2 regions of the Lysinibacillus sp. NPDC098008 genome follow, and region 1 is predicted to be linked to the other one. Evidence: predicted binding sites of a transcription regulator. Region 1 holds the regulator's gene; the other holds the start of a gene.
The links. Region 1 encodes CtsR, which represses protease genes until heat stress. Its sites were predicted from a motif close to ATGGTCAATAAAGGTCAAACA; they were not measured.

Region 1 (16,189 bases):
CATCCATTTAGCAGATTCATAGCCACAGCCTGAACAAACAAATTTTGTTTTTTTCTTTGCCAAGTTACGTTCACCTCGAATATTTGTTCTTATATAGTTATTGTACAGAAAAAAAGACAGCTTGGCACTTAAAGCCTCACTGTCTTAGAAAATTTATTTAGAAGTAGAAACCTCTTCTTTTTTCTTAACAATAAACTCGTTATTCACATAGTCAATAACAACATGATCTCCTTTTTCTACATTACCTTTCAGTAATTCTTCCGATAATCGGTCTTCTACTTGTTTTTGTAATGCACGACGTAGTGGACGAGCACCGTATTGAGGGTCATAGCCTTCCTCAGCAATTTTTTCAAGCGCTGCATCTGTTAGCTCTAACGAAATATCCTGCTCTTTCAAGCGTTTTGTTAATGCATTGCCCATCATTGCAATAATTTCTTTTAAATGCTCTTTTTCTAATGAGTGGAAAACAATCATCTCATCGATACGGTTTAAGAATTCTGGACGGAATGCCTTTTTCAGCTCTTCCAGCATTGTCCCCTTCATATCTTTATGCTTCGTATCTGTGCCGCCTACATTGAAGCCAAGGCTCTTTTGATATTTCAATGCATCTGCACCAACGTTTGAAGTCATAATTACCACTGTATTACGGAAATCAACTGTACGTCCCTTTGAATCTGTTAAGCGTCCATCCTCAAGCACTTGCAATAGAATATTGAAAACATCAGGATGTGCCTTTTCAATTTCATCTAGCAATACAACAGAATATGGTTTACGACGAACTTTTTCTGTTAGCTGACCGCCATCATCAAAGCCTACATAGCCTGGAGGTGAACCAACTAAGCGTGAAGTCGAATGCTTCTCCATATATTCAGACATATCGACGCGAATCATTGCATCCTCATCACCAAACATCACTTCAGCAAGCGCTCTTGCTAGCTCTGTTTTACCAACCCCTGTTGGTCCTAAGAAGATGAATGAGCCAATTGGACGTTTAGGGTCTTTTAAGCCCGCTCTTGCACGGCGAATCGCACGAGAAATAGCTTCTACTGCTTCTCCTTGCCCCACAACACGTTTGTGTAACTCTTCTTCAAGATTTAATAATTTCGAAGATTCCTCAGAGGCAATTTTCGACACTGGGATTCCTGTCCACATCGATACAACTGCCGCTACATCATCTACAGTTACTTGTGATTCAGCTTTGCCCTGCTCTTCTTTCCAATTTTTTCGCGTTGCTTCAATTTCATCTTTTAGCTTTTGCTCTGTATCTCTTAACGCTGCCGCCTTTTCAAATTCTTGACCCGATACAGCTGCATTCTTTTCAGAACGAACATTTTCAAGCTTATCTTCAAGCGCTTTTAAATTTGGTGGTACTGCAAAAGAACGTAGGCGTACTTTAGAACCAGCCTCATCAATTAAGTCAATCGCTTTATCTGGTAAGAAGCGGTCTGAAATATAACGATCACTCATTTTAGCTGCCGCTTCAATTGCTTCATCCGTAATTTTCACACGGTGATGTGCCTCATAGCGATCACGTAAGCCTTGAATAATTTGAATCGCCTCTTCTACAGACGGTTCATCCACTTGGATTGGTTGGAAACGACGCTCTAATGCGGCATCCTTTTCGATATATTTACGGTATTCATCTAATGTTGTTGCACCGATACATTGCAGTTCACCACGAGCTAATGACGGCTTTAAAATATTCGATGCATCTATTGCACCTTCTGCACCACCTGCACCAATTAATGTATGCAATTCATCGATAAATAAAATAATATTGCCAGCCTGGCGAATTTCATCCATCACTTTTTTCAAGCGGTCTTCAAATTCACCACGATATTTTGTACCTGCAACAACTGTCCCCATATCCAATGTCATCACACGTTTATCTCGTAAAGTTTCTGGCACTTCATTATTAATAATTTGCTGTGCCAGCCCTTCAGCAATAGCTGTTTTACCAACACCTGGCTCACCAATTAATACAGGGTTATTTTTTGTACGGCGTGATAGCACTTCAATTACGCGTGTAATTTCCTTGCTTCGGCCAATAACAGGGTCTAAAGAGCCTTCGCGTGCAATTTGCGTTAAATCACGTGCCAAGCTATCTAATGTTGGTGTATTTGCTGCTTGCGTCGCTTGCTGTCCAGATTGTGCATTATCATTATTGCCTAATAACAATAATACTTGCTGACGTGCTTTATTTAAGCCTACACCTGCATTATTTAAGACACGAGCTGCTACACCCTCGCCTTCACGTATAAGCGCTAATAATAAATGCTCTGTCCCAATATAGGAATGACCTAATTTACGTGATTCATCAACTGAAAGTTCAATAACCTTTTTAGCGCGTGGTGTATAGTGAACAATCGGTCCAACATCCTCTTTACCTTTGCCAACTAATTCTTCAATTCCCGCTTCAATTCTTTGAGGACTAATATCAATAGCTTCCAACGCTTTTGCAGCAATACCGCCGCCTTCACGTATAAGCCCCAATAAAATATGCTCTGTCCCAATGGATTCGTGCTTCCAACGAATAGCCTCTTCCTGAGCAAGCTGTAATACTTTTTGCGCGCGTTGTGTAAAACGATTAAACATCATATAAATCCTCTCCTTTTCCACCATTCATAGGCTTATTCGTATATTGTTGAGCTAACAGTGCTTCTCGCAGCATTTTCGCTCGTACACGGTCGCGTTCAGCAGGTGGTAGTGCCTCACCTGCATAATGTTGTAAAAATGCTGGTTGCATACTTACAACACATTCATTTAAAGCTGTTGCTGAAATCCCTTTAATCAACTGTAAATCTACACCTAAACGGACATTGGATAGACAAGTTGCTGCCTCCTCACTTGTTAAAATCCTTGCATGTGTAAGTGTTCCTAAAGCTCGATAAACTCGATCCTCTAAGGCAAGGTTTGCCTTTTCCATCAACTTACCTCTTGCATGCCGTTCTTTTTGTATAATTTTTTCAGCAACACTTTGTATATCTGCTAAAATATCCTCTTCTGTCTTGCCAAGTGTAATTTGGTTAGACACTTGATAAACATTTCCTAAATTTTCGCTTCCTTCACCATATATGCCTCTTACCGTCATACCTAGACGTGTCATGGCATTAATAATTTGATTCATCTGCCCAGTTAGTGTAAGCGCAGGTAGATGCATCATCACGGATGCTCGAAGCCCCGTACCAATATTGGTTGGACAGCTTGTTAAATAACCAAAGGTATCTCGAAATGCATATGGTAAAGATTTTTCTAAAATACGATCAATTTTATTTGCCTGTTCATAGGCACGTTGAAGCTGAAAACTTGCTGTCATACACTGGATGCGTAAATGGTCCTCTTCATTCACCATAATGCTAACGGATTCATCTTCAGAGAGAAGAATGGAGCCCACCTTCTCCTTTTTAGCAAGCTGTGGACTAATTAAATGCTTCTCGACAAGAATTTGACGTTGCAATGGTGTTAAATCTTTTATTGCAAAATATGCATAATCATGTTGAAGATTTGAGCTATCGCTTATAGCATGTGTAACTGCTTGCTCCACCTGTAATGCCTCGTTCTCAGAGAAAACAAGTGGGAAGCGATAACCATCTAAATTTCGAGCAAGGCGAATTCGTGTGCTAATGACAATATCTGAATAATCGTCCTCAACACGCATCCACGTTGGGGTCGCACGCTCTAAAAACGATTCAATCATCATGACACATCACCACCTTCAAATTGTAGTTGCTTCTCAAGCTCCTTCACTTCATCTCGAAGCTTTGCTGCCTCTTCAAATTGCTCCTCATCTACGGCTAATTTCATCCGTTTTCGAATATCTTCAATTTGCTTTTTAATAACATATACATTGCTATGTGCGCCGGGCATTTTCCCAATATGTTGTGGGCCTGCCTGTATACGATTAAAAAGCTTCGGTAAATGCTCGTTAAAGGCGTCATAACAGCTTGGGCAGCCAAATTTACCTTCTTTTAAAAATTGCTTATAGGTAAAGCCACATTGTGGGCAAGTTTGCTGTGGTGGTGGCGTCTGCTGCTTTTCCCCCACCTTCTGCCATGTCGGTGAGCCAAACCAGTTAGACAATAGCTGTTGAATGGAGATAGGCTCTTGTTTAAATTCTGCATGAAATGGATGGAATTGTGAGGCGCAGACGTCACAATAATGGTGCTCCACCTTTTGCCCATTTTGAACTTGTGTTACAGTAACTGTTGCATTACGTTGTTGACAATGTTCGCATATCATTTCCATCACCTCACTATTTTTGTTGTTCGTATTTTATTGTTGTCAGCATCGCTCGTAAGATTTTAGCCCGAATGCTATCTCTTAACGGAAGATGTAAATCAATTGTTGAGCGATCAATTGCTGCTAACATTAATTTCGCTTCTCGTTTTGAAATTACCTGCTCATCAATAAGCCGATAAATTAAATCTTCTGCCATCGTTTGCGATGCTCCATCCTCAATTTGCTTAAGAACATCGTCAATCAAATCAATATGTGAATTCGCACGGACACGTAAAATTCGAATGTATCCACCACCACCACGTTTGCTCTCAACAAGGTAACCCCGCTCAGCAGTAAATCTTGTGTTAATAACATAATTTATTTGTGACGGTACACATTGAAATTTATCAGCAATTTCACTACGCTTTATTTCAATATGCCCTTCTCCACCTAATTCAAGTACCTGCTTTAAGTAACCTTCTATGATGTCTGATATATTACGCATTTTAGGAATACACCTCGCTTACTTCACTGACTTTGACTATCTTTGACTTTCTTTGAGTATATTATACAAAACGCTTGAAAATAATTGCAATTAATTCGCCTATAGAAAATAAAAAAAGCTGCTCAAGCGCTTTACAATGCAGAATTTTAGCTACTATTACATATGCTTGATCAATTATTCGTACATATAATGTACCCTTTTTGGCTATCAAAAAAACGCAAGCATATGCAACTAGCATATACTTGCGCTTATAAAAATTATACCCAACGACCTACAATTGGATAACGCCAAGGCTCATCAGACAAGGCTTTTACAATACCGATAATTGGTACAATAAATACCATAATACCGAAAATAATTAAAAACGGTAAGCCTATTAAGACAAAGCTTAATACACCAGCAATGGTTAGTAACACAGCCATCACAATTTGGAACAACAATGCCTGAATGGAAATAGCCTTTACTTCCTCATCTGAGCTAATTAGGAAAAAGATAATCGGTACTAACCATGGCGCAAAAAATGCACTTGCGTGTATGATGACTTTAGACCATTTACTCTCCATACTATATATCAATCCTTTCTTGATGCTTTATTTATGTTTTTATGTACTACTATCTACGGAACTATACCCTTAATAGTTTCATATTAAATAAGAATTTTAAAATTTTTTTGAGAGGTAGTGATAGAAAATGGAATTTAACAGCACATTAGCAAATGAATATGAAAAAGGGATTCGACGTACACTCCCAAGCTATGATGCAATGCTTCGTTTAATACAAACCTTTTACTACTCTGCATTACCTGAAAAAGCTGAGCTATTAATTGTAGGAGCAGGAAGCGGCAACGAAATTTTACAGCTTGCTGAACAAAGACCTCATTGGTCCTTTGTTGGCATTGATCCATCTGAATCTATGCTTCATGTGGCAAAGGAACGTTTGAAATCTTTATCAAATGCAATATCATTCCATCAAGGTACAATACTCAACACCACATTACCTTCCATGCAGTATGATGCAGCTAGCTGTGTACTCGTCCTTCACTTTATTCAGGACTATAAAGAAAAGCTAACTACATTAACAGCAATAGCACATTATTTAAAGCCTGGCGCACCATTTGTTCTTGTTTCAAAGTATGGACAACAAGGTACAGTAGAAACAGAGCTACAATTTGATTTATGGCGTGCCTATTGGTTACAGCATACAAAGCTATCTGCCAAAGATGTAGCAGAGATGGAAAAATCCATCCGTGCTCTATCATTTATGAGGGAGGAAGAGATTGTAACATTGCTTCAGCAAGCAGGCTTTACAAAACCTTCTAGATTTTTTGCCACTACTTTATTTGGTGGTTGGGTATGCTTTAAAGAGGAACATTAAAATTTCATAGTTAAAAACTTGAGGTGAATGCTGTGATACGCACCATTGGAATTACAAAACAACAACAATTACTTAAAGACTTCCCGCTGGAGGTCATCCGACAACAAGAGTTTGAATGGTATTGGGTTGATTTTAATTGCCCTACCATTGAGGAAGAATCATTATTAGAAACATTCTTTCATTTCCATCCACTCGCTATTGAAGATTGCTTACTGCGGTTACAGCGTCCAAAGCTTGACTTTTATGACGACTTTCATTTTTTTGTTATTCATCGACTCAATGAAGAAACATTAGCTGCTGAGGAGGTCAATATTTTCACTTCCAATAAATTCATTGTGACATTCCATAAAAATCCTGCTCCTGAAATCGATAAGGTGCAAAAGATGATGGAACAACAGTCAAAAAACTGGGAACGTGGAACAATTTACTTAACATATCAAACAATCGATAAAATCGTTGATAGTTATTTCCCACTTGTTTATAAAATTGAGGATCACTTAAATGCACTTGAAGACGAGCTTACATATCAAAGCAATGTAAATGCCATGAAGATTGTCTTTGAATTCCGCAGTGACTTGCTCGATTTAAGACGTACTATTTTACCAATGCGTGACCTTTTATATCGGGTATTGAATTCTTATCGATTTTCACTAGATAAATCTGAGAGAGCTTATTTTGGAGATATCTACGATCATCTACTTAAACTAACAGAGATGGTGGAATCTAATCGAGAGCTGACTGCGGATATGCGTGATAGTTATATGGCTATGAGCTCAAGTCGCATGAACGGCATTATGATGACACTAACCATTGTTTCAACAATCTTTATCCCTTTAACATTTATTGCTGGCGTTTATGGCATGAATTTTGATAATATGCCTGAGCTACATGGGCGATATAGCTACTTTATTGTACTTGGTATTATGATTATTACCGCAATCTTAATGCTCATTGTCTTTAAGCTAAAAGGCTGGTTTAAATTATTTAAACCTTAAAAATTAAAAAGTCTGCTCGTTTTTGTTTTAACGAGCAGACTCATAATACACTAGTATGGACCACGGTCATCAATTTTATTTTCACCCTGCTGTGGGAATAAAAAGTATGCTAGCACTCCTGACCCTAATGTTGCGCAAATCGTAATTAATAATTGCTCAACGTCTGGTACTTCAGCATAATAGTTACGCAGCATATAAACAGAGCCGATTGCTACAATAACCATCACTGGAATAACAAATTTAAAACGCTTTTTCTCCATAAAATACCTCCTCCAATCTTTTTTATATACCGTTCTACTACCATAAACAGTTCGTATTTTACAGGTTTCCCATACTAAATTCAAATTTCCTTTGCTGGCAATATAAACAAATAGGCAAGTAAAAAAATAAAGAAATAAACCAAATTTATAACCAAATATCCAACAAAAAATAGTAAAATAGATTTAATACCATATGTTGATAAATGACAAAAGTATATTTGATGTTTAATTATTATAGATATTAAGAATGGAGCAATCAATAATGAGTTGGTTTACAAAAAATAGTAGTCCAAGCTACTCAGTTGTTTTAACGCCTGAAAATTTTAAGGGGACTGTACAATTGGAGGTTTCCAACCATCCAATTCTTCAAAAACAATTACAGCTTTTAAATTTAACAATTGAGGATTTAGCGATTATTAAGCAATTACAGCCATTAGCAAAAGACTTGATTCCAACAATGGTGGAGCAATTTTACGCAGCGATTAGTTTAAGTCAAGATTTACTTGATATTATTAATCGAACATCCCATATTGATCGTTTAAAAATTACACTTCATAAGCATTTAAGTGATATTTTTGAAAGCCATATTAACAGCGCTTACATTCATGAACGAAAAGCTATTGCCGAGGCTCACGTTCGAATTGGCTTGCAATCAAAATGGTATATTGCATCCTTCCAATCACTCACTACCACATTTGCAAATTTTGTGAATGACCTTGATATTTCAAAGCATGATGCAATCCGTGCTATTAATGCTTTTAGTAAAATTATTAATTTAGAGCAGCAGCTTGTTATCGAGGCATATGAAAAAGAAGAAGAGCGTATTCGCAAAGCGGCAGATGAAATGAAGCATGCCCTTGTCACAACTATTCAAAGTACGGCTGAGGAGTTGAACTCGATTAGTGAGGAAACAGCAGCCTCATTATTAGTGATTTCCTCTCAAACAGATGATATTGCAGTGGCAACAAAGCAGGGCTTAAACTTCGTTGCAGATACACAGGAAAAGTCAAGACGTGGGCAACAACAGTTGCAAGAACAAAATAATTTAATACAAGTTATTTTACAAAGCGTTAATAGCCTTGACGTGACAATGACCCAGCTGCGTACATCCTCTCAAAAGATTTCTGAAATTGTTGGGCTTGTCACAGGCATTGCCGATCAAACAAATCTATTAGCCTTAAACGCATCTATTGAAGCGGCTCGTGCAGGAGAACATGGCAAAGGCTTCGCAGTTGTAGCAGAGGAAGTTCGCAAGCTTGCAGAAGAAACAAAAAATGCCGTACAAAATGTTTCGCATCTTATTAAAGAAACTGAAAGCAATATTACAACAATGTCGAATTCTGTGCTAAATGTTGATGAAAAAATTCAACATAGTGTTGCTACCCAAGGAAATTTATCGAAATCGTTTAATGATATTGCTGACGCTGTCGCAGGTATTCAACAGCAATATATGAATACATCGAGGGATATTTCAACGATTTCTAATTTAATTACTGAGCTATCACAAGGGGCTACACTTGTTTCTTCATCATCTGATTCACTGATTAATGTAGTCAATGAACTAAATATCTAGCAAAAAAAGGGGAACATCACTATTGTCAGTGAAGTTCCCTTTCTATTTAATGAGGCAAAGCACGCTTTTGTTTACGGTGCTCGCGTCTTGCTGGCCCTGTTTCAAATAAGCGCTTCTCCTCATCTGTTTCAGGATAAATAGCAGGCACTGGTGTTGGTTTTCCTTTTTCGTCTACTGCCACCATCGTTACAAATGATTCTGTTGTTAGCTTTTCTTCTCCCGTTTCTATATTGCGAGAAATAACGCGCACATAAACCTCCATGGAAGAACGTCCAGTAGAAGATACAATACTTTCTATTTCAAGAATATCTCCTACATGTGCTGCGGATAAAAAGTCAACTGAATCAATTGAAGCTGTTACTACCTGTCCTTTTGCATGCTTCATTGCTGTAATAGCAGCAATTTCATCAATATAGGCTAACACTCTTCCACCAAAAATGGAGTTGTGGTAATTTGTATCTGGAGGTAATACGAGACGTGATTGAACCGTACGTGATTGGCTCATGGGTACAGCGTTGTTTGTCATAGTTCTAGTAACTCCCCTTCATGTATGTTCTGTCGTCATCGTATCGCAGAAAAAGTGCTGATGCAAATTTAGAACGACTTTTTTATCGTAACAAATTTCATATCTGTCATTTCCTCAATCGCCCATTTAATACCTTCGCGTCCATAACCACTCATCTTTACACCGCCGTACGGCATATTGTCTACCCTAAAGGTTGGAATATCATTAATAATGACAGCACCTGCCTGTAGCTCCTCTGCCGCGTATAGAGCGTCTGATAGTATATTCGTGTAAATTCCTGCATTTAAGCCAAGGTCTGAGTTATTAACAAGTCGAATAGCGTCGTCTAATGTTTCATATGAAACAATTGACACGATTGGTGCGAATGTTTCCTGACAAATAATTTTCATATCCGCCTTTACATTTGTCATAACAGTTGGCGTTAAAGTACGCTCCGTAAAGACACCACCTGTTGCCATAACAGCACCTTGTGCTTGAGCCTCCTCAATCCATTCCTTTATTCGTTCAATCTCGTTTGGATGGATCATGGCACTAACATCCGTATTTTTATCGAATGGATCACCTACGACAAGCTTTTTAGTTTCTTCTACAAACGCTTTTGTAAATTCATCAATAATCGAGGCGTGTACATAAATGCGCTGTAATGAAATACATACTTGTCCGGCAAAGTTAAATGCCCCACCTACACAGCGTTTAATAACTTTATCGATTGGTGTCGATGGTTCAACAATTACTGCTGCGTTGGAGCCAAGCTCTAATGTTACCTTCCGCAAGCCTACTTTTTCTTTTATACCTAAGCCAACCTTACCGCTACCTGTAAATGTTACCTTTTTAACATATGGATGTGTAATAAGCATATCACTTAATTCACCACCACTGCCTGTCACTATTTGTAACGCACCATCTGGTAAGCCTGCCTCTTTAAAAATCTCTGCCATTGTCAGGGCACTTAATGGCGTTTGTGTCGCTGGCTTTAACACAACTGTATTCCCTACTGCAAATGCTGGACCTAATTTATGCGCTACTAAATTAAATGGAAAATTAAATGGCGTAATAGCTGAAATAACACCTAATGGCTCTCGCTTTGTCCAGCCAATATAATCTCCTGCTCCCGGTGCTGCATCCATTGGTACAGTTTCACCTTTCGCTTGCTTAGCACCTTCTGCCGCAAATTGATATGTTGCAATGGTACGTTCAACTTCAGCTAATCCTGCCGTTAAAGGTTTCCCTGCCTCTAATGCTAAAATCTCTGCAAACTCCTCTTTGCGTTGTCGCATAATGTCGACTACTCTATATAATATTTCGGCACGCTCATAGGCTGTTGTCTTTTTAAATGTTTGAAATGTCCGTTGTGCACCTTCGATAGCTCTCTCCACATCTTGAATGGATGCCTTTGCTACGTGGGCAACAACATCTCCACTATATGGAGATATTAGCTTATAGCTATCCTCCGTAGCCTGCCATTGACCATCTATCCATAGTTTTGTTTCCTTCATCTTTCCATGCACCTCCAAATAATCAAGTTCTTCTTTATTTTATCATGAAGAACTAGAATTAGATGCTATGGCGGCTGCACTAACTGCTGCCATCATCGCTGCTTGCTGTGCCTGAATTAATAATTCTATGGAGGCCATCATTGTCATCGACAACGATTGTTGTACATTTGCTATATCGTAAATAGCAATTTGCACAGCCATAAAGAGCACGAACTCACGATGCCATTTTAATAATTTTAAACTCTTTAATTCATGGTACAAGTCAATAATATCCTGAAGCTGTGTTTGATTAAGATCAAGTATTGCTAAAAATCCAAGTAGAGGGTAATGCATAGTCTTTACTTTTGTCTGTTGTTTTTTGAATGTATCACGGATCGCTACAACGCTTGCTACTAGCTGATGATCATATTGCGGAGATAGCAGCGTTAAAACTTGTGAAAGCCATTGCAGGTCATTACCAGTTGTAAATCTATATGTTCGTAATTCTTTATAGTAACGATTCATTGTATCTGCGCGTAGCTCAATATCGTCAGATGGACTGCTCAATAAAATCGCATAAGGAATGTCCTCATAAGATGTTAAAAATGGATGATGCTTACGAATTGCATCAAATAAAGCTCTAGCCTTTTGAGCATGCGTCTTTTTCTCATATTCGTTCTCCGTTAAAAACTGTGCACCAATAAAGCTAAAATTGCCACTTCTGAATTTTGCCTCTTTTAAAATATTTACATTTGTTAATAAATCCTTAACTGCCTTTTCTGCATCCTCCTGCTCCATTAAATTTGCAGCGATGCTATAGCCAACCGTTGTTCGTAAAGGGGACATCCATGAGCTCTGCTTCTTCATTTCCTGCAATACTGCTTTATACTTATCTGCATCAAATGTTTTTCCTGAAGCTAGAAATGTACTAGCAATGGCTAAAATAATCTTGCGATCAACTGTCCAACCAGCAGCTTTTGATATATTCTCAACTGTATTTGTCAATTGATTTTCAATCATCACGTAATCCATTATTGGTCACTCCTTTTCTCAATTTACGTTACATAACGCTAGAAAGATTCACTTTCTTGTAACAATTAACATAAAAAGTAAACTTAATTTAATATATGTTACCTGATTTATTTGGTTTAATAAGGAATATCAACAGCATAAAGTGAACCTTCAATCAGTGAAGGTCTTACAACCTGTTCATACAGGATAAAAGGGAGATGTTTACGTTGATCGCAAAAACCACTAAAAAGTTATTATTTACAGTGACTTTAAATGAGCGCTTTCAGTTATTTTTATCTTTACGCAACTCGCCGAAGACCATCGCATTACATAGCCTCTTCTCTAAAAGCTAAAGATGTACATACAATAAAAAACAGCGGCATATCTTGCTGCCGCTGTCCCATATTTTATTCAATTAACCCTAGCTCTTGTAGCTCCTCTGATGAAAATGCCCTCGATCTTGTTAAAAAGCGTTTCCCTTCTACACCCTCTAATGAAAACATTCCACCCCTGCCATCAACAACATCTAAAATAATTTGGGTATGCTTCCAGTAATCATATTGATTTTTATGCATATAGAAGGGCGTACCGCCTATTTCCCCAAGGCATACATCCTGATCGCCTAATAGTAATTCACCCTCTGGATAACACATTGGTGATGAGCCATCACAGCAGCCTCCAGATTGATGAAATATAATAGGACCATGCTTTTCTTTTAATGAATCGATTAGTGCCAGTGCTTCTGCTGTAGCTAATACTCGTTCAACCACACCTATGCACCTCCCTATCAATTAGAAGAAGCCAAGTTTGTTTTCGCTATAGCTAACAAGTAGGTTTTTCGTTTGTTGGTAATGAGCTAGCATCATTTTATGGTTTTCACGGCCGACACCAGACATTTTATAACCGCCAAATGCAGCATGTGCAGGATAAGCGTGGTAACAGTTTGTCCAAACACGCCCTGCTTCAATACCACGACCAAAGCGGTAGGCTGTATTCATATCTCTTGTCCAAATACCTGAGCCTAAACCATATAATGTATCATTAGCGATTTCTAATGCTTCCTCTTTCGTTTTAAACGTTGTTACTGCAACAACTGGTCCGAAAATTTCCTCTTGGAAAATACGCATTTTATTATGCCCCTTGAAGACAGTTGGTTTAATGTAGTAGCCATTTTCAAAGCCTTCGCCTACATTATTTTTCTCCCCTCCAATTAGACATTCAGCACCTTCCTGCTTACCGATATCTAAATATGAAAGAATTTTTTCCATTTGCTCGCTTGAAGCCTGTGCACCCATCATTGTATTTGGATCAAGTGGGTTACCAACTTTAATAGCCTCTACACGCTGTAAAACACGCTCCATAAATTTATCGTAAATGGACTCCTGAATTAGGGCACGAGAAGGACATGTACATACTTCCCCTTGGTTTAGCGCAAATAATACAAAGCCTTCTACTGCTTTATCTAAGAAGGAATCATCTTCATCCATAATATCCTCAAAGAAGATATTTGGGGATTTACCACCTAATTCTAATGTTACAGGAATAAGGTTTTGAGAAGCATATTGCATAATTAAGCGACCTGTTGTCGTTTCACCTGTAAAGGCAATCTTGCCAATACGTGGATTAGATGCAAGCGGCTTCCCAGCCTCTAAGCCAAATCCATTGACAACGTTTAAGACACCCGGTGGTAATAAATCTTCTATTAACTCTAACAGCACCAAAATCGATGCTGGTGTTTGTTCTGCTGGTTTTAATACAACACAATTTCCAGCCGCAAGCGCTGGTGCAAGCTTCCACGTAGCCATTAAAATTGGGAAGTTCCATGGAATAATTTGACCTACTACTCCAATTGGCTCATGGAAATGATAGGCAACTGTATCGTTATCAATTTGGCTTATTGAACCATCTTGGGCACGTAAAGCACCAGCAAAATAACGGAAATGATCAATCGCAAGAGGAATATCTGCATTTAATGTTTCACGTACTGCTTTACCATTATCCCATGTTTCGGCAACGGCTAGCTTTTCTAAATTTTGCTCAATACGGTCTGCAATTTTAAGTAAAATGTTTGCACGCTCTGTCGGTGACGTTGTTCCCCATGCCTCTTTAGCTGCATGAGCTGCATCAACTGCGAGTTCAATATCCTCAGCTGTGGAACGTGCTATTTGTGTAAAAACTTGTCCGGTAACAGGAGTAACATTATCAAAGTATTGACCTTTCACTGGGGGTGTCCATTCGCCACCAATATAATTGTCATACTTCTCTTTGAATTGAACTACCGATCCTTCAGTGTTTGGAAATGCATAAACCATTTTACTTCTCCCCTTTACACAATTTAATGAGAATCATCTACAAAAAACATTATTTTATATCGAAATAACAATATTTTTATAGAAACCCTCTCACCTATTATATTGTCAGAAACAAAAAATAATTTCAACTTTTCCGAAAAAAATTCCATCTAATTTATTTTCATTAGAAAAGCTTCTAGCATTCACGTTCTCCATAACGTTAAGGTATACTTAAATTAATATAAAATATAGGAGAACAATATGCGTATTAATAAATATTTAAGTGAAACAGGCATTATATCTCGCCGTGGTGCGGATAAATGGATTGCTGAGGGGAAAGTAACGATTAATGGAGAGCTTGCTACAGTCGGCAGTCAAGTTGAGGCTGGTGATATTGTTTGTGTTGATGGAAAAGAGGTAAAGAAAGAACAACAGCTTGTTTATATTGCCCTTAATAAGCCTGTCGGCATTACCAGTACAACAGAGCGTCATATTAAAGGAAATGTCGTTGACTTTGTCAATCATCCATTACGTATTTTCCATATTGGAAGGCTTGATAAAGAATCTGAGGGATTATTATTATTAACCAATGATGGGGATATCGTTAATAAAATTTTACGTGCTGAAAACCATCATGAAAAAGAATACATTGTGCAAGTTGATAAATCGATAACAGAGCACTTTATTAAAAAAATGAGTGCAGGTGTCAATATTTTAGATACAACAACATTACCTTGTCATGTTGAAAAAATATCAGACAAAGTCTTTAAAATTATTCTGGAGCAAGGCTTAAATCGTCAAATACGCCGAATGTGTTCAGCACTAGGCTACTCTGTGAAGCGCCTACAGCGAATTCGTATTATGAATATTAAGCTTGGTAATTTAAAGGTTGGGCAATGGCGTGATTTAACAGATAAAGAACGAGCAGAATTATTTAAACTACTCAACTACACACCGAAATAAGCTATTAAAGGGGAGGTGCGAGGACTATGATTGCTATTCGCAGCACTGCACAACTAACAGGAGTACGAATTAGTGGCGATTTTTGGGACTTAGATGAACTAGTAAATGCTATTTATAAGGTAACTGGGGATGAAAATAAATACTATGATTATCAAGGTCCTCGGCTACGTATTTTAAGTGTTTGCTATAAGCTAAGACATGCTGTACTTGGTGAGCATCATTTAGAGTTTGTGAATAATGGACTGAATAAAAATGTTCTGACACAGCATGAGTTAATCTTCCCAAATAAAAATGCCTATTTTGCAGCAGAAATACTATGGCCTGAAATTATCTTTAGTGCAATTGCCTTAAATGATTTTATTCATCTGCATCAGCAGTTAAATAATTCATCTATGTGGGATTATGACATCGCTACTATTCGTAAATTTCAAGCAGCTATTGCGGATTGTCTAGAGCAAGAAATTAATGATGAAGACTATGAAGTATTTTTAAAAATGCTTCACACTAAACATCCATTAACTTTTCGTTATGCCACACAATATGTCGATGTGCTAAATCTAGAATATCTCCAATTAAGCAAGGAGGAGCGTAAAGCTCATTTAGCTGCATTTGCAGTGCGTTTAATGATCGAGGACCATGAATATGCAGCATTAAAGGCACAGCTAATGGACGCAGCTATTACCACAAAACAACCATTACACAATATACAAATTCAACTTAGATACCCAGAAGAAATATTATGGTAACAAGCTATCATAATAGAAATCCATCAAAATGCTGATGGATTTTTATTGTGGTTCACCTATTTAATTGTTTTATAAGCCATTTTATAAATGACTTCCTGATGCTGCGGATAAGCTGCCAATAGCTCCTCCTGTGTAAACAATTCAAAATCCTCAAAATCAAAGCCTGGGGCAACCATGCATCCAACTAAGCTAAATGTCTGTGCTTCGTCGACAGATGAGCCAAAAATTGTATTTTTAGGCACAGCTATTTGT
Region 2 (16,189 bases), on a different contig from region 1:
TAGGATTTGAAGAAGCTGTAGAGTCATTTGATTTACCAAAAGCAAAATCCGATGCTTTGCTGCAATTTATTGAAGAAGCCATGCATGTTAAGGAAATTCGAGATATTGAAAAATATGTGCGTAAAAATGATGCACTAGAATATATGCAGCAGCTTGCTCAACTACTTGACATAGCGGACTTAGCTGATTATGTAGCCTTTGATTTTACGCTTTCCAGTCATATGAGCTATTACACAGGTATGTTATTTGAAATTTTTGCTTCAGGCAGTGGCTTCCCGCTAGGTAATGGAGGGCGCTATGATGGCTTGTTAGAGGTGTTTGGCTCACAAGTAGGTGCTACAGGCTTTAGTATTCGAGTAGATCGTTTATTAGAAACGCTAAATGAACAGTCCAACAAGCATCCAGAAGCAACAGTTGTACTTTTTGAGGAAGAACAGTATGCAACAGCTTTAGCGAAGGTCAAGGCACTGCGAGCAGCAGGAAAGCTAGCTACATTACAGTTGCGTAGTAGCTTAGTTGACGAGGCAGCCTTTTTAACAAACTTTACAGAAGTAGTTGTTGTTGGACAGGAGGAAGTTGGCAGTGAATGAGTTAACAATTGCGATGCCGAAGGGGCGAATCTTTGAAGAGGCATATCAGATGCTACTAGAGGCAGGGTTTAATTTACCAGAAGAAGTAGAAATGTCACGCAAGCTAATGATTGAAATCCCAGAGGAAAAAATTCGTTTTATTTTAGCAAAGCCAATGGACGTGCCAGTTTATGTCGAGCATGGTGTTGCAGATATCGGTATTGCTGGAAAGGATGTTTTGCTAGAGCAACAGCGAGAGGTTCATGAGCTGCTTGATTTGAAAATTAGCACATGCTATATCGCGTCAGCAGGATTACCAAATACAACGATGAATGAAATTGCCCCAAGAATTGCGACAAAATATCCAAATATAGCAATGAAATACTATAAAGGCATTGGTGAGCAAGTTGAAATTATCGAGCTAAACGGGTCGATTGAGCTAGCGCCAATGATTGGCTTGGCAGATCGCATCGTTGATATTGTATCTACAGGACGTACGTTAAAAGAAAATGGCTTAGTAGAATATGAATTTATTGCAGCGGTATCTTCACGGCTAATTGCCAATCCAGTTAGTTATCGTATGAAGGGTGACCGTATTATCGATCTTGTAAAACGACTAAAAAAGTGTGTAAGTGAACAAAAGAGTAATCCTATCTAGCTACATAATAAAGGGGTTTAAATCTATGAAAATAACAAAGCTAGCAAAAGGTATTTCATTAAAAAGACCGCTTGAGGGAGGCAATGAAGAGCAACTAGCGGTAGTAAGACAAGTATTATCAGATGTTAAATTACAGGGAGATGCAGCATTACGTGCCTATACTGAAAAATGGGATGGCTATGTGCCAACGCATTTACGTGTAACAAAGGAAGAAATTCAGGAAGCCGTCAATGCGTTAGATCAACAGCTCTATCAGGATTTAACAGAGGCAGCTCATAATATTCGTCTTTATCATCAACAACAGCAGCGTTCAGGCTATCGCTTAGAGCTAGGTGATGGCTCTTGGCTTGGGCAACGAGTAACAGCGCTTGATGCGGTAGGCTTGTATGTGCCGGGTGGAACAGCCGCCTATCCTTCCTCCGTACTGATGAATGTTATTCCAGCGCAAGTTGCAGGTGTACAGCGTATCGTCATCACATCCCCAGCTGGTCGTGATGGGAGGTTGCCAGCAGGTGTTCTAGCAGCAGCACATATTTTAGGCATTGATGAAATTTATAAGGTCGGTGGTGCACAAGCAATTGCGGCTCTTGCCTACGGTACAGAAACAATCGCACCTGTTGATAAAATTACAGGTCCAGGGAATATTTTTGTAGCATTGGCAAAGCGCGAGGTTTTTGGTGAGGTAGCGATCGATATGATTGCTGGTCCAAGTGAAATTGCTATTTTGGCTGATGACACAGCATATCCTGATGAAATTGCAGCAGACCTTTTATCACAGGCAGAGCATGATCCATTGGCATGTGCCGTACTTATAACAACCTCTGAACAATTGGCAAAAAAGGTAGCAGAGCAGGTAGAGCGCCAATTAGTAACGTTACCACGTCAAGATGTAGCACGCGCTTCCATTGAAAACTTTGGAACAATTTATTTAGCAGAAACATTAACAGATGCTATTGCTGCTATTAATTCATTAGCACCAGAGCATTTAGAAATTGTCACAGATGATGCTGAGATAGTAGCACAACAAATTCGACATGCTGGTGGTATTTTTATTGGTCGCTATAGCTCTGAGCCTGTCGGTGATTATTTTGCGGGTACAAATCATGTATTACCAACGAATAGCACGGCTCGCTTTGCTAGCGGCTTAAATGTTGATGATTTTGTTAAAAAATCAAGCATTGTTTATTACAGTGAAAAAACATGGGCAAACAATGCACCTAAAATAGCACGTTTAGCACGGATGGAAGGCTTAGAGGGTCATGCACGTGCAGTAGAATCACGTGGGTGGGAAAAGGAGTAGTACAATGACTGAAAAAAGACGATATGCAAAAATAGAGCGGACAACGAATGAAACACAAATTGCAGTAGCGATTGATTTAGATGGTGAAGGTAAGGCTGAGATTCAAACAGGAGTAGGTTTTATGGATCATATGCTTGATTTATTTATCAAGCATGGTCTATTTAATGGCACAATACAGGCGACTGGTGATACTTATATTGATGATCATCATACAACAGAGGATATTGGAATTGTGCTAGGGCAGGCGATTCGTGAAGCACTTGGCGATAAAAAGGGTATTAAACGTTACGGAACAGCGTTTGTGCCGATGGATGATGCACTGGCACAGGTTGTTGTCGATTGCTCAAACCGTCCACATTTAGAATATCGTGTACCAGAGCTAACGGAAAAGGTAGGTACTTTTGATACGGAGTTAGTGCATGAGTTTTTATGGAAATTTGCGTTAGAGGCACGTATGAATGTCCATGTAATTGTCCCATATGGGCATAATACACACCATATTATTGAAGCAATTTTTAAGGCGTTGGCGCGTGCTATTGATGATGCGGTGACAATCGACCCTCGTGTTAAAGGAGTGCCATCAACGAAGGGGCTGTTAACATAGCATGGACAACGCGCGACTCAAAATCGTGTTCTGTCTAGTACCATCAATGAAAGGATTGTTAACATGAAAATAGGTGTGATTGATTATGGTATGGGCAATTTATTTAGTGTGGAGCAGGCATTGAAACGACAAGGCTGTGAGGTTATTGTCACGGCTGATGAAAGCGTGTTGGATACAGCAGATGCTCTTCTATTGCCAGGGGTTGGTGCATTTCCTGATGCTCGCAAGCGTTTAGCAGAAACAAAATTAGATTATTACTTACAAAAAGCACAACGTGAGAATCGTCCTTTGCTGGGGATTTGCTTAGGGATGCAATTATTGTTTGAGGAAAGTAATGAAGTAACGCCAACAAAGGGGCTAGGCTTTTTTAAAGGGCGTATACAACAGTTTAGTGGTATGAATGAGGAAGGACAAGCATACCGAGTGCCACATATGGGCTGGAATGAGCTAGTAATTTCAAACCGTCCTGTATGGCTGCAGCAGGAAGCACCAGCTAAGCATGTTTATTTTGTTCATTCCTTTTATGCCACAGATATTGAGGAGGCGGAGCTTGTTGCTTATGCTGATTACTATGGTATAAGAGTGCCAGGCATTGTCGCAAATGGCTCTGTCACTGGCATGCAGTTTCATCCTGAAAAATCGGGTGCGCTAGGTGTTTATTTATTAGAGCAATGGCTGAAAGGTGTGAAGGCATGCTAACAAAACGTATTATTCCATGTCTTGATGTAAAGGAAGGTCGCGTTGTTAAAGGAATACAATTTGTTTCACTACGCGATGCAGGTGATCCAGTTGAACTGGCGAAGTTTTATGATGAGCAAGGTGCAGATGAGCTTGTATTTTTAGATATTTCTGCCTCACATGAAGGGCGGGAAACGATGGTGGATGTCGTTCGGCAAACGGCTGCCACGCTTGCAATTCCTTTTACGGTTGGCGGTGGTATTCGTACATTGGATGATATGAAGCGTATTTTACGTGCAGGAGCGGATAAAGTTTCTGTCAATACATCTGCGTTGGAGCGCCCCGCTCTTATTCAAGAGGGTGCTGACTTCTTTGGCGCACAATGTATTGTTGTAGCAATTGATGCACGTTATAGTGAAGAGGATGGCACGTGGATGGTTTATACACACGGTGGACGTAATAAAACAACTTGGTCAGCTATTGAGTGGGCGAAAGAGGCTGTACGCTTAGGAGCTGGCGAGATTTTATTAACAAGTATGAATCAGGATGGCGAAAAATCAGGCTTTGATTTAGCTTTAACAAAGGCGGTCAGAGAGGCTGTCACAGTACCAGTAATTGCTAGTGGTGGAGCGGGACATGCCGAACATTTTTACGAAGTATTAGCAGAAGGTGTAGATGCAGATGCAGCACTTGCAGCATCTATTTTCCATTATAAAGAAACGAGCGTAGCGCAAGTAAAAGAATACTTACGTGAAAAAGGAGTGGCAGTAAGATGATTGACATGATTCAATTCGATGAAAAAGGTCTTGTGACAGCGGTTGTGCAAGATGCCAATACAAAAGAAGTGCTGACAGTGGCTTATATGAATAAGGAGTCACTCGCTAAAACAATTGAATCAGGGGAAACTTGGTTTTATTCTCGCTCACGACAAGAGCTTTGGCATAAAGGAGCAACAAGTGGTCATACACAAAAAGTTGTGTCGATCAAAGCAGATTGTGATCAAGATGCATTAGTGGTGGAGGTTTTACCGAACGGACCAGCTTGTCATAATGGTACAATTTCTTGCTTTACTGAGGTAATTCAGCAAAATGAAAAAGTTGGCTCTGTGGACATCCTTTCTAAACTTGTCCGTGTTATCGAAAAGCGAGAGCAGGAAATGCCTGAAGGGGCGTATACTACATATTTATTTGATAAAGGTATCGATAAAATTTGTAAAAAGGTTGGAGAAGAAGCGACAGAGGTTGTGATTGGTGCTAAAAATCGTGATGCAGAGGAAGTTAAATGGGAGGCTGCAGATTTAATTTATCATCTGCTAGTATTACTGCAAGAGCAAAAAGTAAGTATTTATGATGTTCTATATGTGTTGGAAAAACGTCACGAGGAGAAATAACAGCATATTATTAATTGTATGGTATAATAAGTGTTACTGTGTCAAGGAACGTGAAATACGTTCCTTATTTCTTGTTTCGGAGGAAATATATTGGAAAAGAAACGTCAAAATGAGAAGCAATCGAATATAGTGTCGTTTATTCCAACAGGCGACTATTATTATAAAAAATCAATTCAGGCAATGAATAGTGGACAAATGAATAAAGCCTATAAATATTTACAGCGTGCTGTAGATTTAAGCCCTGATGATTCTATGATTATTTTACAACTAGCCATCGTTGAATTAGAAGGTCAACGTTTTGAAGAAGCGTATGATCTGCTTCGTCGTGCCTATCAGCTTGACCCAGATAATCCAGAAATTATTTTTTATATGGCAGAGGTATCGGGCTGTATAGGGATGATGCATGATGCTAAAAATTTTGCAGAGCGCTATTTGCAATTAGAGCCTGAGGGTGCTTATGCAGATGAAGCAGCAGAAATATTAGAGTTTGTTGCTTTTGAGCAGGATGAATTTGAGGTGCCAGAAGGATCTGGCGAGGATTTATATCGTCAGGAGCAGGCTCGTCGCTGCATGGAAAAGGGGAATTTTCCAGAAGCTATTCAGATTTTAGAAGATTTAATTGAAGATCGACCAGCGTTTTGGTCTGCGTATAATAACCTAGCGCTTGCGTATTTTTATGTTGGAGAAGAAGAGCAGGCAAAGGCTCTCTTGCATACAGTGCTACGTGAAAATAAAGGAAATTTACATGCGCTTTGTAATTTAACAGTCATTGCATACTATGAAAAAAACGAGGAGGATTTACAAGAGTTATTAAATATTCTTGTTAAAATTCAGCCCTATACATGGGAGCATCGTTATAAACTAGGTGCGACATTGGCGTTAATCGGGCAATATGAATTAGCCTTTAAATGGCTGCGTAGTATGCAGAAGCGAGGCTATGCAGGTGATGCAGGGTTTTATTTCTGGCTATCACATGCAGGTTATTTTTCAGGGCATAAGGAAATTTCCAAAAGCGCATGGGAGCAACTGCTGGAGTTAGATCCAGATAAAGAAGGATTTGAGCCTTGGCGTCAGCAGGAAAATGAATTGGCGCTTGATGCATTAGAGCATAATCGTGATTTTATCGTTGAAAAGTTAGAAAGCAACTATACAAGTGAGCGCATTTTTGGCTTGTTTTTATTAAAGGATACAGCGTATAAGCAAGAAATTATTGCGCATCCTAAATGGATAAATGTGGAGCAATTAGGTACGTTTGAAAAGTTGTTTTTAGCCTATGCACTTGGTCATGAGTTTGATAAAAAAAATAAAGTAGAAGCGAGCTTTTTACGGGCTGTTCATGTGCCAGAAATTTTATTAGAGCAGTATGGTAAGCTCTCCTCACTAATTGTACCAATGTTTCAAATGTGGTTTGTGCTATGTGAGCAAGCTCTAGGGCAAAATTATCGCTTTACAAATCCAGCAGCGATTGCGGGTGCAAATGATTATTTATTTAAAACTTCGCACATGCTGAAAGTCACAAAGAAGGAAATTGCTCAGCAATATGGTATAGCGGTGTCCACATTAACAAAATATATTGATGAAATTTTAATGTTTTTACCAAATAGTCATGATGAGCAAGTGTGAGCAACTTAGTTGAATAACTTTATACTTTCACATACGATGAACATACGGACGCTATAATAAGTTTCCTTTGGTAATATTGCCAGAGGCCTTATCTTCATCTTCTGAATGAAGATAAAAAGTATTATGTTTAGGGGGAAGTATTGATGTCAGAAGAAAAAATTTATGATGTGATTATTATTGGAGCAGGTCCTGCTGGGATGACTGCTGCTGTTTATACATCACGTGCTAATTTAGCAACATTAATGATTGAACGGGGAATTCCTGGTGGGCAAATGGCTAATACAGAGGAAGTAGAAAACTACCCAGGCTTTGATACAATTTTAGGTCCTGAGCTGTCAACAAAGATGTTTGAGCATGCAAAGAAATTTGGGGCAGAATATGCTTATGGTGATGTAACGGAAATCATCGATGGCGAAGAATATAAAACAATCAAATCAGGTGCAAAAGAATATAAAACACGTGCCATTATTATTACAACAGGTGCAGAGTATAAAAAAATGGGTGTGCCTGGTGAAAAAGAGCTTGGTGGTCGTGGTGTCAGCTATTGTGCTGTATGTGATGGTGCATTCTTTAAACAGAAAAATCTTGTTGTCGTAGGTGGCGGCGATTCAGCTGTAGAGGAGGGTGTTTATTTAACACGCTTTGCTGAGAAAGTAACAATTGTTCACCGTCGTGATAAATTACGCGCACAAAAGATTCTACAAGACCGTGCCTTTGCTAACGATAAAATTGATTTTATTTGGAATGCCACTGTCAAAGAAATTAATGAAGCAGATGGCAAAGTTGGTAGTGTTACATTACAATCGACAATCGATGGCAGTGAATCAGAATTTGCTACAGATGGTGTCTTTGTCTATATTGGTATGTTACCATTAACAAAGCCATTTGAATCTTTAGGCATTTTAAATGAAGCAGGCTATATTGTGACAAATGATACGATGGAAACAAACATTCCAGGTATCTTTGCAGCTGGAGATGTACGTGAAAAATCGTTGCGTCAAATTGTCACAGCGACAGGTGATGGTAGTATTGCCGCACAGGCTGCACAACATTATATTGAAGAATTATTAGAGAAAATCAATGCGTAAGCTTGCTATTTTAACGAAAAACCAGTAGTTTTAATGTGGTTTTAATATTGCTGTAACTTGAATGACATATAAAAGGTGTATGATAAGAATTGTAATTAGCAATCCCCCTTTTATTTTGTTTTAGTAGGTTGTTTCCGCCTCAAGTAGGTGAAAGCAGCCTACTTTTTTTGTGGAAAGGGTTTGTAGCTGAAAAGTTGTAAATGAGGACAAATCTTACGAGGTCTTGTTATAATGGAGAGTAGAATGCAAAAGTGATTAGAGGTGTGCCTATGCAAAGAATTGCAAATTTAATTGCCGTAAAAGACGGTAAAGTATTATTACTTCAAAAACCAAGACGAGGCTGGTACGTGGCGCCTGGTGGGAAAATGGAAAGTGGCGAGTCCATCTATGAGGCCGCTATACGTGAGTTTCAAGAGGAAACAAATGTCACACCATTACATGTGCATTTAAAGGGTGTTTATACAATGGTGATTAAAGAAAATAATGATGTAGTGGACGAATGGATGCTTTACACATTTGTTGCAAAAGATGTGGAAGGAACACCACTTGAAGAAACGCGAGAAGGCAAGCTTGCATGGCACCCAATAGAGGATTTAGCGCATTTGCCAATGGCTGAAGGAGATCGAACGAATTTACAATTTGCTGTTTCACAATCAGGTATTCAGTATGGTACGTTTGACTATACAACGAATTTTGAATTACTTCATCAGAAAATACAAATATCAAAGGAACAATAAAGGAGTTGCATAGCAGTGGTGGTTGAAGGCCAACAAAGTACACATGAATTGGTTATTATTACAGGAATGTCTGGAGCTGGAAAAACGGTAGCGATTCAAAGCTTTGAGGATTTAGGGTATTACTGTATCGATAATTTACCACCAGCATTACTCACAACTTTTTTAACCTTGCTAAGGGATTCGGGAAAAAATAGCACACGTATTGCCGCTGTAATGGATATGCGCGGAGGAGATTTTTTTGATTCTCTTATTGGTGCATTAGACCATATACTAAAAGAAGGCGATATTATGGTTCGGATTTTATTTTTAGATGCAGATGATGCAACACTAGTTAGACGCTATAAGGAAACAAGACGTGCCCACCCATTAGCAGTCAGCGGCTTACCATTGAATGGCATTAAACAAGAGCGTGCCCTTCTAGCTGAAATAAAGGGACGTGCTAATTTTGTTTATAATACATCCCAAATGAAGCCTAAGGAATTGCGTGAAAAAATTGTAAAAGAATTTGCTAGTGAGGCAGATACAATTTTTTCTGTTAATGTGATGTCCTTTGGATTTAAGCATGGTATGCCGATTGATGCTGACTTAGTATTTGATGTGCGTTTTCTTAAAAATCCTTACTATGTGGAAGAGCTACGCTCAAAAACAGGCTTACAAACAGAAGTATCCTCGTATGTTTTGGCATTAGATGATACGCAAATATTAATACAAAAATTAACCGATTTATTTGATTTTATGATTCCGCTTTATCGACAAGAAGGAAAATCCCAGCTTGTTATTGCTTTTGGTTGTACTGGCGGGCAGCATCGTTCAGTAACATTAGCAGAATTTTTTGGGGCATATTTAGCAAGCAAAGAAAATACGGTTATCACGCATCGTGATATTCATCGTAGAAAGGATTGAGTGCATGGGGAAAAAGCAAACAAAGCTTGTCGTGATAGGTGGAGGCACAGGTCTTTCCACGCTACTTCGCGGGCTAAAGCACCATCCATTTGATATTACTGCGATTGTGACGGTTGCAGATAATGGGGGGTCATCAGGGCGTTTACGGGATGATTATGACATTCCGCCCCCTGGTGATGTTCGCAATGTGATTGCTGCATTATCCGATGTTGAACCACTTGTCGAGCAAATGTTTCAATATCGCTTTTCAGCATCAGAAGATTTACGTGGACATTCATTAGGGAATCTTATGTTAACAGCATTAACGGATATTACAGGTGATTTTAACCATGCTATTAGTGAGATGAGCAAGGTATTAAAAGTTCATGGGCGCGTTATACCAGCAGCGAATAAAAAGATAAATTTACATGCAGTGTTAGAGGACGGTTCTATTATTGAAGGAGAATCTAAAGTTCCGACAGCAACCAAACGCATTGACCGCGTTTTTTTAGTGCCTGAAAATGTGCAACCGTTACCAGAGGCAATTCGGGCTATTCAACGTGCGGATTATATTTTAATTGGCCCCGGAAGCCTGTATACAAGCATTATTCCCAATCTCCTTGTAAAGGAAATTGGAGAGGCTGTTGTGAGAGCCAAAGGCAGAAAAATATATGTTTGTAATTTAATGACGCAAAAAGGTGAAACAATTTCTTATACAGCAGGTGATCATGTGAAGGCTATCTATAAACATGTTGGCAGTGCCTTTATCGATTCCATTTTAGTGAATAATGAAGAGCTTCCTAATCTTGTAAAGGAATTATATAAAGAGGAAAGAGCAGAGCCAGTGACATTTGATGTGGCAAAGCTTGAAAGTATGGGATTAGAGGTTATTAAACGTGATATTGCTACAATCCGCTCAGATGGAACGGTTCGACATAATGCAACGAATGTTGCAGAATGGCTGATCGACTATGCTGATATTTATAATGATAAAATAAGAGGAACGTTATAGCATCATAATGCACATATTGTATATGGTAAGATACACATATACATAGAAATCATGATTGAAAGGGGGGCGTGATATGTCTTTTGCTTCTGAAACAAAAAAAGAGTTAACCCAAGTAGAAGCGGATAATCATTGTATGAAAGCGGAAGTATCTGCCCTAATTCGTATGAATGGTTCATTATCCTTTGCGAATAAACAACTAAGCTTAGACGTGCAAACTGAAAATGCTGCAATTGCGAGAAGACTATATACAATTATGAAAAAGCTATACCCATACAATGTAGAATTACTTGTTCGTAAAAAAATGCGACTGAAAAAAAATAACGTATATATTTGCCGCGTAAGAGAAGGTGCACGTGAGCTGTTAATCGATTTAGCAATCATCTCAGACGACTTTCAATTTAATCATACGATCTCTAGAAAACTTATTAAAAAAAGCGGTCAAAAGAGAGCGTATTTAAGAGGCGCATTTTTAGCAGGCGGCTCTGTTAATAATCCAGAAACATCAGCCTATCATTTAGAAATTTATTCTTTATATAAAGAACATGGTGAGGCATTAATGGATTTAATGAATGAATTTGACCTGAATGCTAAAACGATTGAACGTAAAAAGGGCTTTGTCACATATTTAAAAGAAGCGGAAAAAATTTCAGATTTCCTAAATATTGTAGGTGCACATCAAGCAATGATGAAATTTGAAGATGTGCGTATATTGCGGGATATGCGTAATAGTGTCAATCGCATTGTCAACTGCGAAACAGCCAATTTGAATAAAACAATTGGTGCTGCATTACGTCAAGTAGAGAATATTCGATTTATTGAAAATTCAATTGGTCTTGACCAACTACCAGAGAAGCTGCGAGAAATAGCGCGCCTTCGTGTGGAATATCAAGATGTGACATTAAAAGAGCTTGGTGAAATGGTATCAAGTGGAACTGTTAGTAAATCAGGCGTGAACCATCGCTTAAGAAAAATTGATGAGATTGCTGATGCATTACGACGTGGCGAAAAAATAGGTGGTTAAATTTCTATACTTTTTAGGTATGAATGTCATGCGTAATCGTTTATTGTTCTTTTGCTAGTAAGTAAGGTAAGATAAAATTAATCGACGAACGGTAGTGAAAGGGAGTTTTAAGAATGATTGAAAGAACAGTCCAAGTCAAATTAAAATTAGGACTACAAGCAAGGCAAGCAGCGCTATTTGTGCAGGAAGCAAATCGTTTTAGCGCTGATATCTTTTTAGAAAAAGATGAGAAAAAAGTAAATGCCAAATCCATTATGGGTGTTATGAGTTTAGCAGTTGCTAAAGGAGCTGAGGTAACGTTAAGTAGCGAAGGCAACGATGCCGAGCAAGCGGTTTCAGCATTAGCAGCAATTATTGAAAATGAAGACTGAAAATTGTTATTTCATTTGAATAGAAAAGGCATCACAGAACAACTCTGCGATGCCTTTTTATGTTTATTTATTGTTACTGTGCATAATATGATCAATTAAGCCGTATTCTTTTGCACGTTCAGCTGTCATAAAGTTATCACGGTCTGTATCACGTGCAATAACCTCAAGAGGTTGACCAGTGCGTTCAGATAAAATACCATTTAATTTTTCACGTAAGAATAAAATACGCTTTGCAGCAATTTCAATTTCTGTCGCTTGCCCTTGAGCGCCACCTAGTGGTTGGTGAATCATTACTTCAGCATTTGGCAATGCAAAGCGTTTACCAGGCTCACCAGCAGCAAGTAAGAAAGCCCCCATAGATGCAGCCATACCAATACAAATTGTTTGTACCTGTGGCTTAATTAGCTGCATTGTATCATAAATTGCCATACCAGCTGTAATTGATCCACCTGGTGAGTTAATATAAAGAGAAATATCTTTATCTGGGTCTTCCGCTTGTAGGAAAAGAAGCTGTGCGACAATAGAGTTCGCAACGTTGTCATCAATAGCGCTTCCTAAAAGAATAATGCGGTCTTTTAGTAGTCGTGAATAAATGTCATAGGCACGTTCACCACGGCTTGTTTGTTCAATAACTGTAGGAATTAAATTCATGTTAAATCCTCCTTAAAAAACTAAATTCGAATACCCTTGCTGAAAATTTCCATTGTTATTTCAGCTGTATCCCTATCATACACATTATAGTCAGGGAAGGTCAAATATTAACCCTGCTTAATTTAATAAAAAAATAAATTGTTTTTGCATTCTATGGTTGAATTATAGGTTAGACGTTTGTATAATAGTTAAGGTCATAAGTTTAAAGTACGTTACACTATTTTGCAGGTATGCTTCAAAAATGAGGGTTATCTACATCATGCTTTTCGAAAGCCTAGATAGAGTGTGTACTTTTTTTTTGTGTCTTTTGCCCTCGTGGTGTAATGGATAACACGCAAGATTCCGGTTCTTGCACTGGGGGTTCGATTCCCTCCGAGGGCGCCATTTTACTGATTATTGATATACTGTTATAACTCAATCTCCTAATAAGTAGTTTAGCAGCCTGCTTAGTGGAGATGGAGAGGGAAAATATCGGGAATATTGCTCTAGTTGGCATTATTCCCCTATTTCTTCCTTTCAAACCTTCAAAAAAGCAACAACTCCAAATTATTTTTTAGTGAACATACTGTACGTGAAGACTAGTAATAGTCGAAAAAAAAGAATCCTTTCTGAGGGGATTCTTTTTTTTGCCATAAATTCGAAAAGCTAAAACAGTCCATGGCGATAAGAGGTCGCCATGGACTGTTTTTTAATGAAGTGGATTAGATGTTGTTGTATGGGCATTCAGCATAATTTGCATATCTTGCTGAGAATATTGTGGCACTTGATAGTAGCCATGTTTATTTTGATAAATAGACAATTCGTAGCCCATTTCAATACAGTTAGGGATACTATCCGCAACAACACGACGTACAACAGGATTTGTTGTTTCCAGAGCAGCCGTTGTCATACATTTTGCCGCTCCTTTTTGCGCACCTAGTAAGAAGCCAGAAATCATTTCATCATTGATTTCATTGGCATTTTGCATTGGCTTTTTCGGTTGGCCAGCCGTCATACCATATTTGAAATCATTTCCTGTTTCCATTTGGTAGCGCCCTGTAGGAACAGTTGGATCATGACCTGTACTAAAAGCTTCAACAATTGTGTTATACATGCCTAATGTAAAATTGTATTGGCGATCTAAAATGCTTAATAATTCAGGGTCTTTTACATGTGGACGCAAAATAATTGCTTGGTTCATACCAGCCATAACTTCACCAATGGTTTCATGCATGTCCATCATTTCATGGCCGCCATGATTTAGGCTTTGCTGCTGATTAAAATTGTTTTGATTGGATGATTCATTATAAAACGATTGTGACAAAAGAAACGCCTCCTAGATGTTATTTTGTTGCAGTATTTAGTATGTCAACTTCCGTTCATTTCATACGGTATAAGTACCAATTCGTTGGAATTGTTTTTATGGAGAAAAAGGGAATTATCATAAAATGCTATCAATTATTGACAGTGATATAAAGGTTATGATAGTTTATGTATATATCGACATTCGATATAACGTAAACTGATATAAGGAGGAGTTATGTTGAAAAAAAGATTTCTATCTGCATCATTGGCGATTATTTTAACAACGTCTGCTGTAGTTCCTGCAACAATGCAAGAGGTGCGTGCTGCTAATGACACGCAAAGTGTAGCTATTGCGCAAGAGGAGCAATTGTCATCACAGGAATTTTTAGACTTAGCTGTAACGGCTTTAACATTCCAGCACGGCTCGGAATCAATGCGTCAACAAATTATGGATAAGTGGGTAAAGGCTGAGGAATTCACAGATTTAGATGTAGCCATTAAACGTGATGAAGCCGCTCGTATTTTAGTAAGAGCTTTAAATAAAGAAGACCAAGAAGCATCACTTACAGCATACTGGGACACAGCGAATAAGCTTGGCTTATGGAATGGTGTATCCGTGGATAATGAATTTATTTCAAAACAGGATGCAAATAAAATTTTAAACAATGCTAAAAATATTAAAAATGCTACAAATAATGAAGGTGTTCCAGAAATCTCTGTGGAAGATTTTATGAAAAATCCTGGTAGCTTTGGCTATGAACTGTCACCTGATGGCAATTATATTACATTTGCTGCTGCATGGGAAAATCGTTCCAATGTATTTGTGAAAAAAATGAATGATGATAGTGAGCCAGTACGTGTGTCCAATTCAACAGATCGCGATATTGCAGGATTCTTCTGGAAGGACGATACATTGCTTTACTTAAAGGATAATGGTGGTGATGAAAACTACCATATTTATTCCACAACCTTTAATGGTGCAAAAGAACAGGATTTAACGCCGTATCCTAACGTAACAGTAGGGATACTAAGTGGACTTCAAGGCGTGAAAGATGAAATTCTTATTATGATGAATAAAGAGGATGCAACTGTTTTTGATGTATATAAGCTAAATATTAAGACGGGTGAAACAACGCATGTTGCTAAAAATCCTGGAAATATTACAAGCTGGTTAGCGGATCGTAATGGAGAAGTGCGTGTTGCTGTAGCCTCTGATGGTGTAGTAGGAACGATTCTTTATCGTGATTCTGAAAAAGATGAATTTAAACCATTTATTGAAATAGAAGCAGGCGATGAAGTCATGCCATTAGCTTTCTCAAAAGATAACCAATTTATTTATGCTATATCTAACAAAGGCAGAGATAAAATAGAGGCTGTGAAGTATGATTTAGAAGGTAATGAAGAAGTAATTATGTCCAATGAAGAGGTTGATGTTGCAGGCATATTATATAATGCTGAGCAAGATAAAGTATTATATGGTGCATATATTACGGATAAGCCTCATTATCAGTTCTTTGATGAAAATTTTGAACAGCTCTTCCGTAAAATTCAAAACAAGCTTGGTGTTCATGAGAGTGAATTAGGTATCAATGATTACAATAAAGAAATGACAAAATTTATTGTAAGTGTTTCAAGTGATACAGTCTATGGAAAGTACTATTACTATGACTCAACAACCGATGAGCTAACAGAGCTAGCAACATTAAGCCCTTGGCTAAATTCTGAGGAATTGGCTGAGATGCATCCGATTTCGTATAAGAGTCGAGATGGCTTAACAATCAATGGCTATTTAACATTGCCGAAAAATAAAGAAGCTAAAGATTTACCATTAATTGTTAATCCACATGGTGGACCATGGGCTCGTGATATGTGGGGCTTTAATCCAGAGGTGCAGCTATTAGCAAATCGTGGCTATGCTGTGCTACAAGTGAATTTCCGTTCTTCAACTGGCTATGGCAAGGAATTCCTACAGGCTGGGAATAAGCAATGGGGTTTAAAAATTCAGGATGATATTACAGATGGCGTACAATGGGTAATTGACCAAGGTATTGCAGACCCTGAGCGTATTGGTATTTATGGTGCATCCTTTGGTGGCTATGCAACATTAGCTGGTATTACGTATACACCAGATTTATATGCCGCAGCAGTGGATTACGTTGGTGTATCGAATATCTTTACACTACTAGATACAATTCCACCATATTGGGAAACAATGCGTAATATGTTTTATGAGCGCGTAGGTCATCCAGAGGAAGATAAGGAATTATTAACAGCAGTATCACCTGTTTTCCATGCGGATCAAATTAAAACGCCATTATTTG

Region 2: clpP (ATP-dependent Clp endopeptidase proteolytic subunit ClpP) is a predicted target of CtsR. The motif match lies at 12,671-12,691, and genes of this name have one in related genera.

What each region holds. Positions count from the first base shown of each region.
Region 1 is NZ_JBIWBA010000026.1:3,491-19,679, forward strand. It holds gene radA (DNA repair protein RadA) at 1-63, opposite strand, end outside; gene ACIQVU_RS17500 (ATP-dependent Clp protease ATP-binding subunit) at 154-2,598, opposite strand; gene mcsB (protein-arginine kinase McsB) at 2,588-3,700, opposite strand; gene ACIQVU_RS17510 (UvrB/UvrC motif-containing protein) at 3,697-4,239, opposite strand; gene ACIQVU_RS17515 (CtsR family transcriptional regulator) at 4,253-4,723, opposite strand; gene ACIQVU_RS17520 (magnetosome magnetite crystal formation protein family) at 4,981-5,286, opposite strand; gene ACIQVU_RS17525 (class I SAM-dependent methyltransferase) at 5,414-6,097, shown strand; gene corA (magnesium/cobalt transporter CorA) at 6,130-7,092, shown strand; gene ACIQVU_RS17535 (hypothetical protein) at 7,143-7,352, opposite strand; gene ACIQVU_RS17540 (protoglobin domain-containing protein) at 7,615-8,925, shown strand; gene ACIQVU_RS17545 (acyl-CoA thioesterase) at 8,972-9,451, opposite strand; gene ACIQVU_RS17550 (aldehyde dehydrogenase family protein) at 9,520-10,947, opposite strand; gene ACIQVU_RS17555 (DUF4003 family protein) at 10,990-11,958, opposite strand; gene ACIQVU_RS17560 (DUF779 domain-containing protein) at 12,345-12,707, opposite strand; gene adh (aldehyde dehydrogenase) at 12,729-14,249, opposite strand; gene rluF (23S rRNA pseudouridine(2604) synthase RluF) at 14,490-15,191, shown strand; gene ACIQVU_RS17575 (DUF6904 family protein) at 15,218-15,937, shown strand; gene ACIQVU_RS17580 (cupin domain-containing protein) at 15,994-16,189, opposite strand, start outside.
Region 2 is NZ_JBIWBA010000005.1:100,243-116,431, forward strand. It holds gene ACIQVU_RS07565 (ATP phosphoribosyltransferase regulatory subunit) at 1-590, shown strand, start outside; gene hisG (ATP phosphoribosyltransferase) at 583-1,227, shown strand; gene hisD (histidinol dehydrogenase) at 1,253-2,527, shown strand; gene hisB (imidazoleglycerol-phosphate dehydratase HisB) at 2,532-3,131, shown strand; gene hisH (imidazole glycerol phosphate synthase subunit HisH) at 3,195-3,830, shown strand; gene hisF (imidazole glycerol phosphate synthase subunit HisF) at 3,824-4,585, shown strand; gene hisIE (bifunctional phosphoribosyl-AMP cyclohydrolase/phosphoribosyl-ATP diphosphatase HisIE) at 4,582-5,199, shown strand; gene ACIQVU_RS07600 (tetratricopeptide repeat protein) at 5,290-6,822, shown strand; gene trxB (thioredoxin-disulfide reductase) at 6,966-7,910, shown strand; gene ACIQVU_RS07610 (NUDIX hydrolase) at 8,180-8,647, shown strand; gene rapZ (RNase adapter RapZ) at 8,663-9,550, shown strand; gene ACIQVU_RS07620 (gluconeogenesis factor YvcK family protein) at 9,555-10,541, shown strand; gene whiA (DNA-binding protein WhiA) at 10,615-11,562, shown strand; gene ACIQVU_RS07630 (HPr family phosphocarrier protein) at 11,676-11,933, shown strand; gene clpP (ATP-dependent Clp endopeptidase proteolytic subunit ClpP) at 11,997-12,584, opposite strand; tRNA gene ACIQVU_RS07640 (tRNA-Arg) at 12,894-12,968, shown strand; gene ACIQVU_RS07645 (spore coat protein) at 13,273-13,887, opposite strand; gene ACIQVU_RS07650 (S9 family peptidase) at 14,107-16,189, shown strand, end outside.